One region of the Paenibacillus sp. sgz302190 genome, then DNA from elsewhere that is predicted to be linked to it. Evidence: a T-box and tRNA genes for the amino acid it is inferred to sense, from the RefSeq annotation. Region 1 holds a T-box; the other regions hold tRNA genes.
The links. A T-box is a leader RNA that pairs with one kind of tRNA and senses whether it is charged. The one in region 1 lies ahead of argS (arginine--tRNA ligase domain-containing protein), so its partner is inferred to be a tRNA-Arg.
Positions count from the first base shown of each region.

Region 2: it has a tRNA-Arg gene. The T-box ahead of argS (arginine--tRNA ligase domain-containing protein) is inferred to sense a tRNA for this amino acid. The anticodon was not compared.
Region 3: it has a tRNA-Arg gene. The T-box ahead of argS (arginine--tRNA ligase domain-containing protein) is inferred to sense a tRNA for this amino acid. The anticodon was not compared.
Region 4: it has a tRNA-Arg gene. The T-box ahead of argS (arginine--tRNA ligase domain-containing protein) is inferred to sense a tRNA for this amino acid. The anticodon was not compared.

Region 1 is NZ_JBZYAO010000003.1:269,049-272,318, reverse strand. It holds gene AC6RNO_RS06280 (DALR anticodon-binding domain-containing protein) at 1-1,249, opposite strand, end outside; gene argS (arginine--tRNA ligase domain-containing protein) at 1,242-1,919, opposite strand; T-box leader at 1,970-2,206, opposite strand; gene AC6RNO_RS06270 (EamA family transporter) at 2,329-3,195, opposite strand.
Region 2 is NZ_JBZYAO010000042.1:113-3,382, forward strand. It holds gene AC6RNO_RS30650 (helix-turn-helix domain-containing protein) at 275-484, opposite strand; gene AC6RNO_RS30655 (helix-turn-helix domain-containing protein) at 890-1,141, opposite strand; tRNA gene AC6RNO_RS30660 (tRNA-Arg) at 1,686-1,760, opposite strand; gene tadA (tRNA adenosine(34) deaminase TadA) at 1,862-2,320, opposite strand; cyclic di-GMP riboswitch class I at 2,581-2,668, shown strand; gene AC6RNO_RS30670 (PilZ domain-containing protein) at 2,774-3,270, shown strand, end outside.
Region 3 is NZ_JBZYAO010000015.1:72,914-76,183, reverse strand. It holds gene AC6RNO_RS17940 ((2Fe-2S) ferredoxin domain-containing protein) at 571-939, shown strand; tRNA gene AC6RNO_RS17935 (tRNA-Arg) at 1,070-1,143, opposite strand; gene AC6RNO_RS17930 (HEAT repeat domain-containing protein) at 1,380-2,276, shown strand; gene tig (trigger factor) at 2,418-3,270, shown strand, end outside.
Region 4 is NZ_JBZYAO010000004.1:31,010-34,279, reverse strand. It holds gene gap (type I glyceraldehyde-3-phosphate dehydrogenase) at 1-507, opposite strand, end outside; gene AC6RNO_RS06835 (sugar-binding domain-containing protein) at 564-1,601, opposite strand; tRNA gene AC6RNO_RS06830 (tRNA-Arg) at 1,904-1,978, shown strand; gene clpP (ATP-dependent Clp endopeptidase proteolytic subunit ClpP) at 2,203-2,784, shown strand; gene AC6RNO_RS06820 (copper amine oxidase N-terminal domain-containing protein) at 2,860-3,270, opposite strand, start outside.

The DNA of each region.
Region 1 (3,270 bases):
GCACGCGGAGCGCTTCCTCAAGCGCCTCCATATATGTTTTTGTGATCCACAGGCGGTGGGAAACAACTTCCTCCGGGCCTTTCAGTATCGGGCACGAGCTGTAAAAATGGCTGAACAGCGAAGCCAGCTCAAAGGCATAGGCGCAAATTACATTCGGAGCCAACTGCTGTATCGCCGTGTCCAGCGTCTCCGGCCAGTAGGCGATATGCCGCAGCAAACTGAGCTCCTGCGGCCGCAGCAGCGTCGCGTCCGCAAGGAAAGAAGCTTGCTGCAGCCGCTCTTCTCCGGCTTTTTCCATGATGCGGCTGGCTCGCGCGCAGGCGTACAGCAAATAAACGCCGGAGTTGCCCGTCACCTCGGTGGCCTGCTGCAAATCGAATACGACCTCGGTTGACAGGTTGTATTTGAGCAGGTGGTAGCGGATCGCCGCCGCAGCGATTTCCCGGCTCGATATGCCCTCGTTCCGGGAACGCTTGGCACCGATGGCCGCTTCCATGCGACGGAGCAAATCGGCCACTTTGATGCCGATGCCCTGGCGGCCGGACATCGCGTAAGAGCTTTTGCCGTCGGAAACGTCAATCCCCAGACCGGCAGCGGTATCGGGGCTCAGCGAAACGACGCCGTAGCTCACATGCCGCAGCCTGGCGGCCTGCTCCGCGCAGCCGAGCGATTCAAGCGCCAGCTTTACCATCGCTTGAGGATATTCCTGCCGGTGATCGATCACATTGATCACGATGTCGGCTTGGCCGACCGGCCTGCCGCAGCCTTCCGGCGCGGTCGACCAGATGCCGTCGGCAAACGGCTTGTAGACGAAATCTTTGGGCAGCAGCCCGAATTTCCACAAATGGTAGGCGATATCTTTGGCCGTGTACGTTAAAATACCATTTCCCCGAACCAGCACTTTATCGGCTTGAAAATCGGATGCATGCGCCTCGTCCTCCGCTTCCTCCCTATGCTTCAGCACCCAGCAGCCGGCGAGCTTGCCTTCGGTCACTTTGCCGAACGCAGCCGTGCGCTGCAGCATTTCGAACGCCGCCTGCCATAAACCCTCCCGCACGATGCTGCTTTCCCAGACGAGTACGTCGTATTCAATCCCGAACTGCTTCATCTCCTCAAGCTGCTCGCGGACGATGCGCTCCGCCACCAGCGAGCCGATCCACGCCAGATTGGAGTTCCCCGCTTCCAGCGCATGAAGCACCGTCGAGCGCTTTTCCAGCAAGGCGGGGTTCGCCTTGTACTCCTTATTCACCCAGGCATACGTTCTCCCAGCAAAAGTCGCCGAAACGGCTGAACGCCCGCTGCGATTGTTCCGGCTGTACGGATTGTCCGGGTTGTTCCAACTGCACTGACTGTTCCGTTTGCTCCGGTTGTTCCGGCTCCGCATGCAGTATACCCACCACCGTATCCGCCAATTGGTTGCCGAGATCGTCGATATAATTGTGAACCTCCACCTCACAGCCGGTACGCGCGAGCATGCGGGCCAGCGTGTCCCCTATGCAGGAATTTCGCAAATGGCCGATATGGGCCGATTTGTTCGGATTAATCGAAGTGTGCTCGACCAGCACTTTCGTCCGCTTCTGCGGCGCAGCGGGGGCCGTGCGCCAATCTTTTGCCGCCCATGCCTGCCAGTCGACATAAAAATTAAGAAAACCCGGCGGCGCAGCGGCGATTTTCCGGAACAACCCTTCCATGCCGCCCGCCTCCTCCAGCAGCTCCTGCAAGTTTGCGGCAATGAGCATCGGCGGTTGCTTGAGAACTTTGGCCAGCTGCATGGCGATGTTCGAGCTATAGTCCCCGTGATCCGGATGCGGCGGATGCTCGATGACCACTTTAAGCGCATCGGGCCAAATCGTCCCCGAACGTTCCAGCAGCGCGTTTGCCTGCTTTTTAATCTCTTCGGACAACAAAATATGAATCATGCCAATTCCTCCTTCGGTTTGCGCAAAATCAAAAAGCCCCCGTCTCTTAAACAAGAGACGAGAGCTCAACAGTTCCCGCGGTACCACTCTAAGTGTTCATTTTCGCATATGCAAAATAAACCTCTCGATCGATAACGGCAAAAGCCGGATCTCCCTACTGTCGGCTTATCCGCTTCAGAAGACCATTTCCCGGGACCGTTTCATTCAAGGCGCCCGTACCGGTTCCCACCATAGCCGGCTCGCTGAGACTGGACGTCAAAAACTACTTCCCCGTTCATCAATACTCACATATGTAATTGGCTGAATATTTAAAATCATTTATACAGGAACGCCGCCTGGTTGTCAAGCGGGCTCTCACCGAGCTGCCGAGCTGCCGTGCTGCCGCCCTGCCGCTTGCCGGTTCCCGGCCTCAGCCTGCAAATAACCGAATGATCATAATGCCGCCAAAAGCCATGGACATTCCCGACAGCTCCAAAGGGCTGAACCTGTCCTTAACGACAAAGCGCGTATAAAGCAAAACAAGCAGAACGTTAAGCGCTACGACCGCGGATACAAGGCCCGCCTTGCCTACGTCGAAAGCTCGCAAAATAAGGATCATGCCGACCACATTCGTAATGCCGACGGCCATCCCTATCCCGAACGTCCGCCACTCTCCCCATTTGGCAGGGGCTGCTTCAGTACGGACCGAGTGTATCCGGTCCTTCAGCCACCAGCCGCCGAAGCAGACGGTTCCCATCGCAAACATGCAAAAAAGCGTCGGAAACATCGGCGCCGCCTGAAGCGTGGACCATTTGCCTGATAAATCGTTGCAGGCGAACAACAATAGCGAGAGCAATCCCCACTGGGCTCCTTGGAGATTGTTTATGGAAATGTCGTTCGAGTAGCGGACGAGCAGCACTCCCGCGACGATGACGACGAAGGCGATAACCTGCATGCCGCTCAGCTTCTCCCCCCACAGTCCGTAAGCGGCCACAACGACGATGACGGAAGGCAGCGCCGTCAAAATCGCCACAAGCGACGCCTTGCCAACGGCGAAGCCTTTGAACATGCTGGCGTTGGCGCCGAAGGAGAACAGCCCCATTTGCAGGCCGATCAAGGAGGACGCCGTCCAGCTTTGCTTGTATATGATGCTGCACGCAAGACTAAGCAGCGCGCCCATAAAAAAAGCACCGCTCAGCAAAGCATTGCGGTTCAACGACTGCTGGCTTGTCCAGTGATACAAAATGCCGCGCAAACCGAAACTGATCGCAGCGAATACCGAGAAAATAAGCCACATGAAGATGCGTACTCCTTTCATTTCCGTTTCCGGTGGAAAGTTTACCACATCTTAAGGCTTCCTACAACGAAATTT
Region 2 (3,270 bases), on a different contig from region 1:
CCGGTGAAAATGGGTCTGAGCTGATGTATTCGATGAAAAACCTGCACTTTTGCAGGAATGTTTCAAAGCCAGCGTATCTACGAGCAAAAGGATGTACTTTTGCAGGTTTTTTTCGTGTTCCTAGTCAGATGCAGCAGAATTGTTTGCGGCTTATCAATACCACGCCTATTCGTTCCTTTGCTCAAGTAACAAACACGCTAACTTAACAGCTAGATTCGCTCAAATAAAACAGGAAACCTACCAGGGCTAAACGGTAAGAAGTTCTTTGCGTTATTTATTCCGGTCGGCCGCTGTCTTTTTTACGCCAATTTTTCGGATGGTTCGGTTGGGCAGGATTCGGTTGGTTCTTATCAAGTATCCACGTTTTACCGATTTGAACCGCTTTAACGCGCCCTTCTGCGCAATAGTTTTTGATGGTACCCGGCGATAATCCCCATATTTCCGCGGCCTCCTGGACACCCATAATATGATCAAGGGGGTTCATGACGGTTACCTCTGTTTCCGTACGATTATTAACGTATATAGCGATATAGCGAGCGTGATAATTGAAATTACGAAAGTGACGTAAGCCATTGAGTACACGGCTCCTTTCGCGTATAATGATTGTTAGGGGGAGAGGTTTTAAACCTCTCCGGTGATTTACTTACGAGACTTCGAGCGCTTCCGACGCTTGGAGTCTTTTTCTTTTCGGTGATTTTCCAGCACTATGTAGAGATTGACGAGAGCAACCAATAGCTGGATTATCGCCGTCAGAAGGGTAAGCATTTACATCACCTCCTAACGGTTTCATTATATCATGTGCGATAACGCATGTAAAGGGGGTTGCAAGTCAGAGGCGCATTGGATTATTCCGATTCAGTCTGCACGTAAACGGCTACCACTGCCCCTATTATGGTTTCTTGGTCTTTTGATCGTTGTCTGCTATGTACTCGAACAGCTCAGCAGGAGTGCAGTCTAATGTTTTACATAATAGATTAAGAACCTCAACACTAACTGCTTTAACGTGTTTGTCTTCCTCACGTAATTTTTCATTGTTAACCCACTGGCTCAAAGTATTCGGTCGAATGCCAGTCTGTTTGCTTATTTGGTACATGGTCATCCCACGTTTATCTAACATCTCCGAAAGCTTAAAACGAATCAACGAAAACCACGCTCCTATTAATTTCCATTCTACCACAATAACAACGCTTGACGTTATTAACAAATTGGGTTAATATCAATTTAAGATAATAACTCAAAATGATATTATAAATTTCATTTCACATACGGAACCTCAGTTTACACGCGAGCGTCCTGACCGGAAAGGAGGTGATGGCTATTCGCAAGATAACGGTACGAATGAAACATCGGGATGACGTTGCTAATGAAATGTTAGTTTTTGATTGGAATGCGTATCTACTAATAGAGAATGTAGCGTTGATTCTCGAACCGGAAGACGAAATCGTTACGATATCACGCGTAAAGTTGCGCGAAGATGGGACATACGTGCGTACGTCCTCAGGCGGCTTTTGCCGTATGAAGGTGGCTGTTTTCTGACTGAGGAGTATGCGCGCCAGCGCGTTGTTAACCTGTGCTTCGAAATAAGCCAGCTCATAAGTCCATAAATAAAAAAACTTCCTACGTTTATTACCGTAAGAAGTTCGCATAAATTGCGTTTGATTCCACCCGATTAAAGCGGGGTTATACGCGCCACGGCGGGATTCGAACCCGCGACGCACAGTTTAGGAAACTGTCGCTCTATCCTGCTGAGCTACGGGCGCATAGCAAAGACTATTTTAACACGGAGTTTTTCGTCATGCAACCGTGCTCTTGCCTTGCCAGCTTGCCGGTCTAGGAATCTAGGTTCGGATCGAACAGACTTCTAGACCTTGTTCCGAAGCTTGCGGAAGAACTGGGTCAGCAGCGCTGCGCATTCTTCCTGCAGCACGCCGCTGATTACGTCGACGCGGTGATTGAAACGTTCTTCCTGCAGCAGGTTCATCAGCGTGCCGGCGCACCCTGCTTTGGGATCTGCGGTACCATAGATCACTTGCGGAATGCGCGATTGAACGATGGCTCCCGCGCACATCGGACACGGCTCCAGCGTGACGTAGAGCTTGCAGTCCAGTAGACGCCACGCCTGCAAATGCTCGCTGGCCTGGCGGATCGCGATCATCTCGGCATGAGCGGTCGGATCCAGGGACGTTTCGCGCAGGTTGTAGCCGCGGCCTATAATTTCACCGTCACGCACGACAATAGCGCCGATTGGAACTTCACGGATCGTTTCGGCTTTCAAAGCTTCATGGATCGCTTCCCGCATCCAATATATATGTTCATCCACAGGGGACACCTCGCTTAAAAAAATGTTATCCACATGTGAATAGAAGTCGAACAAGCATTCGTTGTTAACATTCTGTGGACAAGTGTGTGGATAAGTTGAAAAGTTGTGGATATATGAGTTTCATTGTAGGGACTCGCCGCTCTGAAATCAAGCTGCCTGCGAAAACGGTTGAATCCGACGGCTAAACTAGGTATACTAGAATTAAAATTTTAGGTCTTTTAACCTACTGATAGGTATAATCGCATACATAACGAGATCAGATTTGATAAGGGCAAACTTGCCGAAAGGCAAGGACGCAAAGCCGAGGGTCTAAAGTTCTACAAGAACCATGACAGCCTGGTTACCGGAAATCAAGCTTGTTTGATTTAGGTAAATAGGTTGCCCCGACAGGAAGGGACAGTCTATTTTTTTATTTATAGCCTAATCTGTTTGTAGAGAACAGGAGGATATGCCATGAAGCTGTCGGATAGGGAGAGAAAGATGGATTTGGTCAAAATCTACGGAAGCAAGGAAGGCAACGACGCGGAAATTTTGATTGACAGCAAAGCGGTGCTGGATAAAAGCGATTTTGTAGCGACGGGAATAGTAACGTACGTGCTTGGCGACATTATCGAAATCGAGCTGCCTCAATACGATGTTTTTCGGCTCGGGGACAAGGTCAAGATTACGGTTTATTCCAAATCGGGGCTATTCGTTTTTGAGACGTCGGTCGTGGCCAAAGACGAGGGTTCGATCATCGTGATTAATCCGCCCGATAACCGGAAGAAGTTTACGGAGAAGAGGGAGCACCCGCGAATCGATGTCGTTCAGGGCGGCTTGCTGCACAGTCTGCATGACAAGAATAAGAGAAACAAGCAAAGTTTCGAGCATCCGATCAGCCTTAGCGTCAAAAATATCAGCTTGAGCGGCGTAGGATTTGTGATTGAAAACAATATGAATGCGGATAAAAA
Region 3 (3,270 bases), on a different contig from region 1:
TTTTGCAGGCTTTTTCGGGTTGCCGATGACATACCAGCCCTAGAGGGCGCGTTTTTCAACGTTTAAGCTTTTTTTGTGCATGTGAACATTTAGTCGGTTTCCGCGGCCAACCGGATTGCGGAATTTTTAAATGCGGAAAAGAAGGTTGACAACTTGCAGCAAGTTATTGATAATCAATAGTAATTATTACTATTAAAATCGAGACAAACAGTTGTGATTGCAACGGGCAATTGCGGCGCATCCGCATCTCCCGGGCGCTCGTACCGGATCCTGAGCTGATCTGTGCCGAACCTTTCTGCCTTGGACGTTTACGTTCAGTCGCGTGTGCTCGACCGACCGCCATTATGCAGTGAAGGCGAGTGAGCTGCTGAAGGAAGCGGCCTATTGCTTTCTTTCCCGCGATATTGCCGTAAGAGCCTCGTTGTGCGATCGTATCGCATTTATCGATTAGGCGTTATTGTCGAAGCGGGGAGCGCGTCAGAGCTTATTTACAGGCCCAGTCACGCTTGTACGGCGGCTTTGATGGCGGATGTGCCATTCTACCTGAATTCGGTTGAAAGGATGATTGAAATGACAACGTGGGATTTATCGACAGTCAGGCATCATGTTCTGATTTGCAACGGCGGCTCGTGCCTGCGCAAACAGGGCGACGAAACGACGGCGGCAATCCGCGAAGAGATTTCCAGGCTCGGCGCCGAGCGGCTTATACATACGACGCGAACGAGATGCAACGGCCGCTGCGAGGATGCCTGTGTCGTTACGGTGTATCCTGAAGGCATATGGTATCAAAAAATGACGCCGGAAACCGGCCGGCGGCTCGTTCGCGAGCATTTGCTGGACGGCAAGCCGCTTGAGGAACATATGATTTATACGTACGAGCATCGCTTCACACCAACGGGAACAAGCGTCCCCGGCGTCGATCGCGCCAAATCGAAGTGACAAGCTTCGCCATCCGCATCAAAGACGATCGGATATGTTTTTGCCCTGCCGCTTGCGGGGCGATTTTTTTTATAGTTTGATAGACGGCAAAAAAGACCGCGAAATCTCGCGGCCTCTTTCATTTAAAGGACGTCCCAGGAGGGATTCGAACCCCCGACCGTACGCTTAGAAGGCGTATGCTCTATCCTGCTGAGCTACTGGGACACATACGTGAATCGCCTGCGGTTTCAATCCGTTTTTGGCGAAGCAAGAGTTATATTATCATATGGTTTTCGTTCAAGTCAACCCCCGAATGAAAAGTTTATTTTGCAATCCGCATCGCAATCAAGTACACTGACACCATCGAGGAGTCCGGCGGTTGGAGCTGCTTTTGTGTTTGCCGAGTTCGCCCGCCAGACTTCCAGATCGTTTTTGAGGTGATGAAAATAGCCGGGCAATTTTTGAATAACGTGGTCCTTTTCCCGAAAACGGAGCAGTTTTACGAGGAAGAGCTGACCCGATTTTTGCAAAGAGAGCAGTATGGCGAAGCTGTGGAGCTGCTGTCTTTTTTGCTGAGATTTCCGCGGGACGGCGACCGCAAGGCGGAACAGTGGGAAGCGCTGCTGAGCTGGCTGCAAACGATGATGCCGAATGCGGTGATTCCCGGGGCGCTTTCGCCGGAAGAGGAGCAGGAGACGACGGAGGAGGAAATGCTTCGCCAGTACGTCGAGGAGAAGGCGTCCGTCGACACCGCTTTCGTCGACAAGCTTTTGCGCATGCTGCGCAAGGGGACGCTCGAACAGCAGCTGGCTGCGCTGGAGCAGCTCGGTTTTGTGAAACATCCGGAGGCCGCCGCTGCGGTCCGGGAATGGCTGCGGGACGCGCCGCGCCATCCGATCCTGCAATTCAAGGCGCTGCAGGCTCTGAAGCACATGGGCGAGAGCGGGGCGATACACCTGTTCAAAAACGGGAAGCACGTTTTCGTCGAGATCGAGGAGACGCCGCTGTGCGCCGAGGAATTCCCGGCTCAAATACGCGACATGATCCGCAGAATCGCGGACACCAGCGAAAGGAATCAGCCGGACTTCGCTTTTTTTGCCGAGCGGACTTGGCAGGAATTTCTCGCCTACGCGTACGGAACCCCCCTCTACAGCGGTCTGCTCGCGCAGGAAGAGGGCATCGTCGATATTTGGGCCTCGGCTCTGCACGCCGTGCTGCAGGAGAAATTGTTCGGTTCCGCCGACCATGAAGAGCATCGGGAAATGTACGGCATCACGGATTCCATGCACCTTTCCTGGAAGCAAGCTTACGCCGCGCTCCGCAAGTATTTGGAGTTCATGACCCCGGAGCAATCTTAGTTCTAAAGCGCGCCTTGAAATGAAAAAGTAATATGTTATAATAGAATGGTTATAATGGCAAGTAGAGGTGTTAGAGTTGTCGCTTCACTCGCCAGAACGTGAAAATATGTCATGGTACATTTTTGGAGGGGAAGGCATAAAATGAAAGCAAGTTGGGAAAAAATAGAGAAGAACGTAGGCGTTCTTGAAGTGGAAGTTGGCGCAGAGCGCGTCGCAGATGCACTTGATAAAGCATTCAAAAAAGTATCCGCGAAAGTGAACGTTCCGGGCTTCCGCAAAGGCAAAGTGCCTCGTTCCATCTTTGAAGCTAAATTTGGCGTGGAAAGCTTGTACCAAGACGCTCTGGATATCATTTTGCCAGAGGCATACGTGCAAGCGGTTGAAGAAGCGGGCATCGATCCGGTCGACCGTCCTGAAGTGGACGTTGAACAATTCGGCAAAGGCCAGGCTTTGAAGTTCAAAGCGAAAGTAACCGTTAAACCGGAAGTAACTCTGGGCGATTACAAAGGACTCGAAGTTGAAGTTTCCGACGCCAACGTTACGGACGAAGAAGTGAACGAAGAGCTGAAGCGTCTGCAGCAGCGCCATGCGGAACTTGTCGTTCTTGAAGAAGGACAAGCAGCAAACGGCGACGTTGTTGTTCTCGACTTCGAAGGATTCGTTGACGGCGAAGCGTTCCAAGGCGGCAAAGCGGAGAAATATTCCCTTGAGCTTGGATCGGGCAGCTTCATCCCGGGCTTTGAGGATCAACTGGTTGGTCTGGCCAAAGACGAAGAGAAGGAAGTTAACGTAACGTTCCCTGAGAACTACCATTCCGAAGAGCTGAAAGGCAAAGAGGCTGTGTTTAAAGTGAAAATTCACGAGATCAAACGCAAAAACCTGCCTGAGCTCGACGATGAGTTTGCCAAAGACGTAAGCGAGTTCGATACGCTTGACGAATACAAGGAAGACACGAAAAAACGTCTTCAAGAGCGTAAAGAAAACGATGCTGCGG
Region 4 (3,270 bases), on a different contig from region 1:
GATACCGAATTGATCGTTGATCACTTTCGCGAACGGAGCCAAGCAGTTAGTCGTACAAGAAGCGTTGGAGATTACAGTGTGTGCAGCAGGATCGTATTTATCTTCGTTAACGCCAAGAACGATTGTAATATCTTCGTCAGTTGCAGGAGCGGAGATGATTACTTTCTTAGCGCCGCCTTTCAGGTGAAGGGAAGCTTTTTCTTTCGCTGTGAAAATACCGGTAGATTCAACAACGATTTCAGCGCCTACGGAAGCCCAAGGCAGGTTTCCAGGGTCGCGCTCAGCGAATACTTTGATGGAACGGCCATTCACGATCAGTTCGCCTTCGCCAGCTTCTACAGTAGCGTTAAGTTTGCCGTGAGTTGTGTCGTACTTGAGCAAGTGAGCCAATGTTTTTACGTCTGTCAGATCGTTTACTGCCACGATTTGAACTTCAGTGCTGTTCAGAGCTGCGCGGAACACGTTGCGTCCAATACGTCCGAAACCGTTAATACCTACTTTTACCATAGCGAATTCCTCCTAAGATTTAAAAATTATATGGTCAAGACGGTCAAAAAGACACGTCATGATGGCATTTGTGGGGCATGCTTCATAATTTCCAGCGCGGCGGCTTCATCCGTCACGAGCACGTCTTCCTGGCCGTGAAGCAGTACTGAAGCGATCGCTTCCCCCTTGCTCTTGCCGCCTGCGACGCCGATGACGACTTCAACGCGCTGAATGTCTTCCAGCCTGAGGCCGACTGTAGCCATCTTGTGGACGACATTTCCTTGCCGGTCAAAATAATAGCCGAACGCTTCGGCCAAAGCTCCTTCTTCCTGCAAGCTTTGCGTCGTCCGGGCATCCACCTTGCGCCTGCGGGCCATGACCATAGCTTCTCCGATTCCGTGTACGACGATGCGGCAGCTGCGCACGACGTCGACAACCTCCTGGATCTGCGGGTCCTGGATCAAAGTCTGATAAGCTTCTTCGCCCAAATGGTCGGGCACATGCAAAAGCCTGTATTTGCCGCCTGTCTTTTTGGCCATAATGGATGCGATGGTGTTCGCCTGCATATCCACGCTCTCGCCGAGTCCGCCCCGGGCCGGTACGAACCAACTGCCCTTCATGCGCGACGAGATCGTCAAATGGTTCGCAACCTGCGCCATCGTCGATCCGCCTGTTACAGCAATGACATCGTCTTTGGCGACGTGTTTGCGCAAAGCGGCCGCTCCTGCCCGTCCAAGCTCCTTCTTCGTGAAGGCGGAGACGTCCGAATCGCCGGGCACGACGATTACCTGGGCGATTTGAAACGCCCGGCTGATGCTCTCTTCCAGGTCGGTCAGACCGAAAGCGGCTTTAATGATCGGTTCCATCTTCTCCAGAAGCCGGTGGCCGGATTCGCTGACCTTCATGCCGGTGGCATCCGTCTCCAGCAGGCCCAGCTCCTTGAGGAACTCGACCTCGCCGCGCAGGACGCGCTCCGTCATATCGAGCGAGCTGGCCAGCGTTCTTCTCCCTACGACACCGGAAACAAGGATGTGGCGCAGAATCGAGTAACGTTTTTTCATAACATCCATGAGGTCCGGCAAGAGCTGCTTTTGAATGTCAAGGATTTCTCTCATATGACGATCACAACGCTCCTGCTCCATTGATTGGACGTTTTATGTCCCGGGTATGCATTTTTCGTCCCACCCGAGCAAAAAAAATTGAGTACTGCCAGTACTTCAAATTCGGTAAGTCTTTAACTTGAATCGCACATTGTCGAGATATATCGTTCCGTGCATTATTATTATAACCAATTGCTTTGTCAGATTCAACAATTGTTCAAATATTTTTGCCTTTTTTTACTGAAAGCATTTTCAGTCTTGCTTTTTTTTATTCGGTGTCATATAATAACCCTTGCTTCACTAAATTTCAATTGCATGCGCCCGTGGTCCAATGGATATGACGTAGGCCTCCGGAGCCTGAGATAGGGGTTCGATTCCCTTCGGGCGCGCCAACACGAACGAAGATCAGTTGCGAAACTGATTTTTTTTGATTATAAGTTTGACCTTTCTTGACCTTTGTTTGTTTTTTCGGTATCATACTAGTTAACAACGAGTTCGTTTGAAAATGTTCCCTTTCGTATTAAGAAAGGCGCAGACTTTTTAAACATTCTCTTGGCCATACTGTAAGTAGTATTTCCATTTGAAACCATTGTACCCATCGAAGGAGGTAATTCTCATGAGTTTTATCCCTATGGTCGTTGAACAGGACGCCCGCGGCGAAAGAGGCTATGATATCTATTCCCGTTTGCTGAAGGACCGCATCATTTTCCTCGGTACCGGCGTAAACGATGTCGTCGCGAACTCCATTATTGCCCAGCTTCTTTTCCTGGCCGCACAAGACCCTGACAAAGATATCAGCCTTTACATCAATAGCCCAGGCGGTTCCATTACAGCAGGGATGGCCATCTACGATACGATGCAGTTCATCAAGCCGGACGTTTCCACGATCTGCGTGGGCATGGCCGCTTCCATGGGCGCATTCTTGCTGACGGCCGGCGCCAAAGGCAAACGCTACGCGCTTCCTAACAGCGAAGTGATGATCCATCAGCCGCTCGGCGGTGCGGAAGGTCAAGCTTCCGATATCGAGATCCGCGCGAAACGCATCCTCAAAATGCGCGACAACCTGAACAAAATTCTTGCCGAGCGCAGCGGCCAGCCGCTGGAGCGCATCGAGAAGGATACGGACCGCGACTACTTCATGAGCGCTGCGGAAGCGGCGGAATACGGACTTATCGACAAAGTCATCGAGCGCGTGTAACGCCATCCGCTCAAAACAACAAAAAACCAGCCTTCCCGAACGCTTCCGGGCGCTCAGGGGCTGTTTTTTTTATGCTTACTTTTTATCTTCCATAGGGTAGAAAATCAGATCGATCGGGAACGCCGATCCCGCCGGAGGCGTGAACTCGATATCCAGGGAATCTTCGCTTCCCGTGGTCCGGGCCAGCAGCGTCAAACCGTCGAACGCCGTGACTACGCCGGAATACGGAACGGGAATCATTTCTCCGTTCACCTTGAACGGGCCTTTGAACACGCCGCCTTTGGCCATCATCATGACCGCCATTTTGCGCGGCTTGTTGATATGCATTTTGTACACGACGCCGTAGTTGCCGCCGTTATCCACGTTTTCCTTGCGCATCACATCGTAGCCTTTGACGAACGGGTCGGTTTTGTTGTCTCCGATCGATACCACCGATGTTTTGGTAAAGGATGAAGCATCTATATCCCAATTAATCTGGGAGACCGG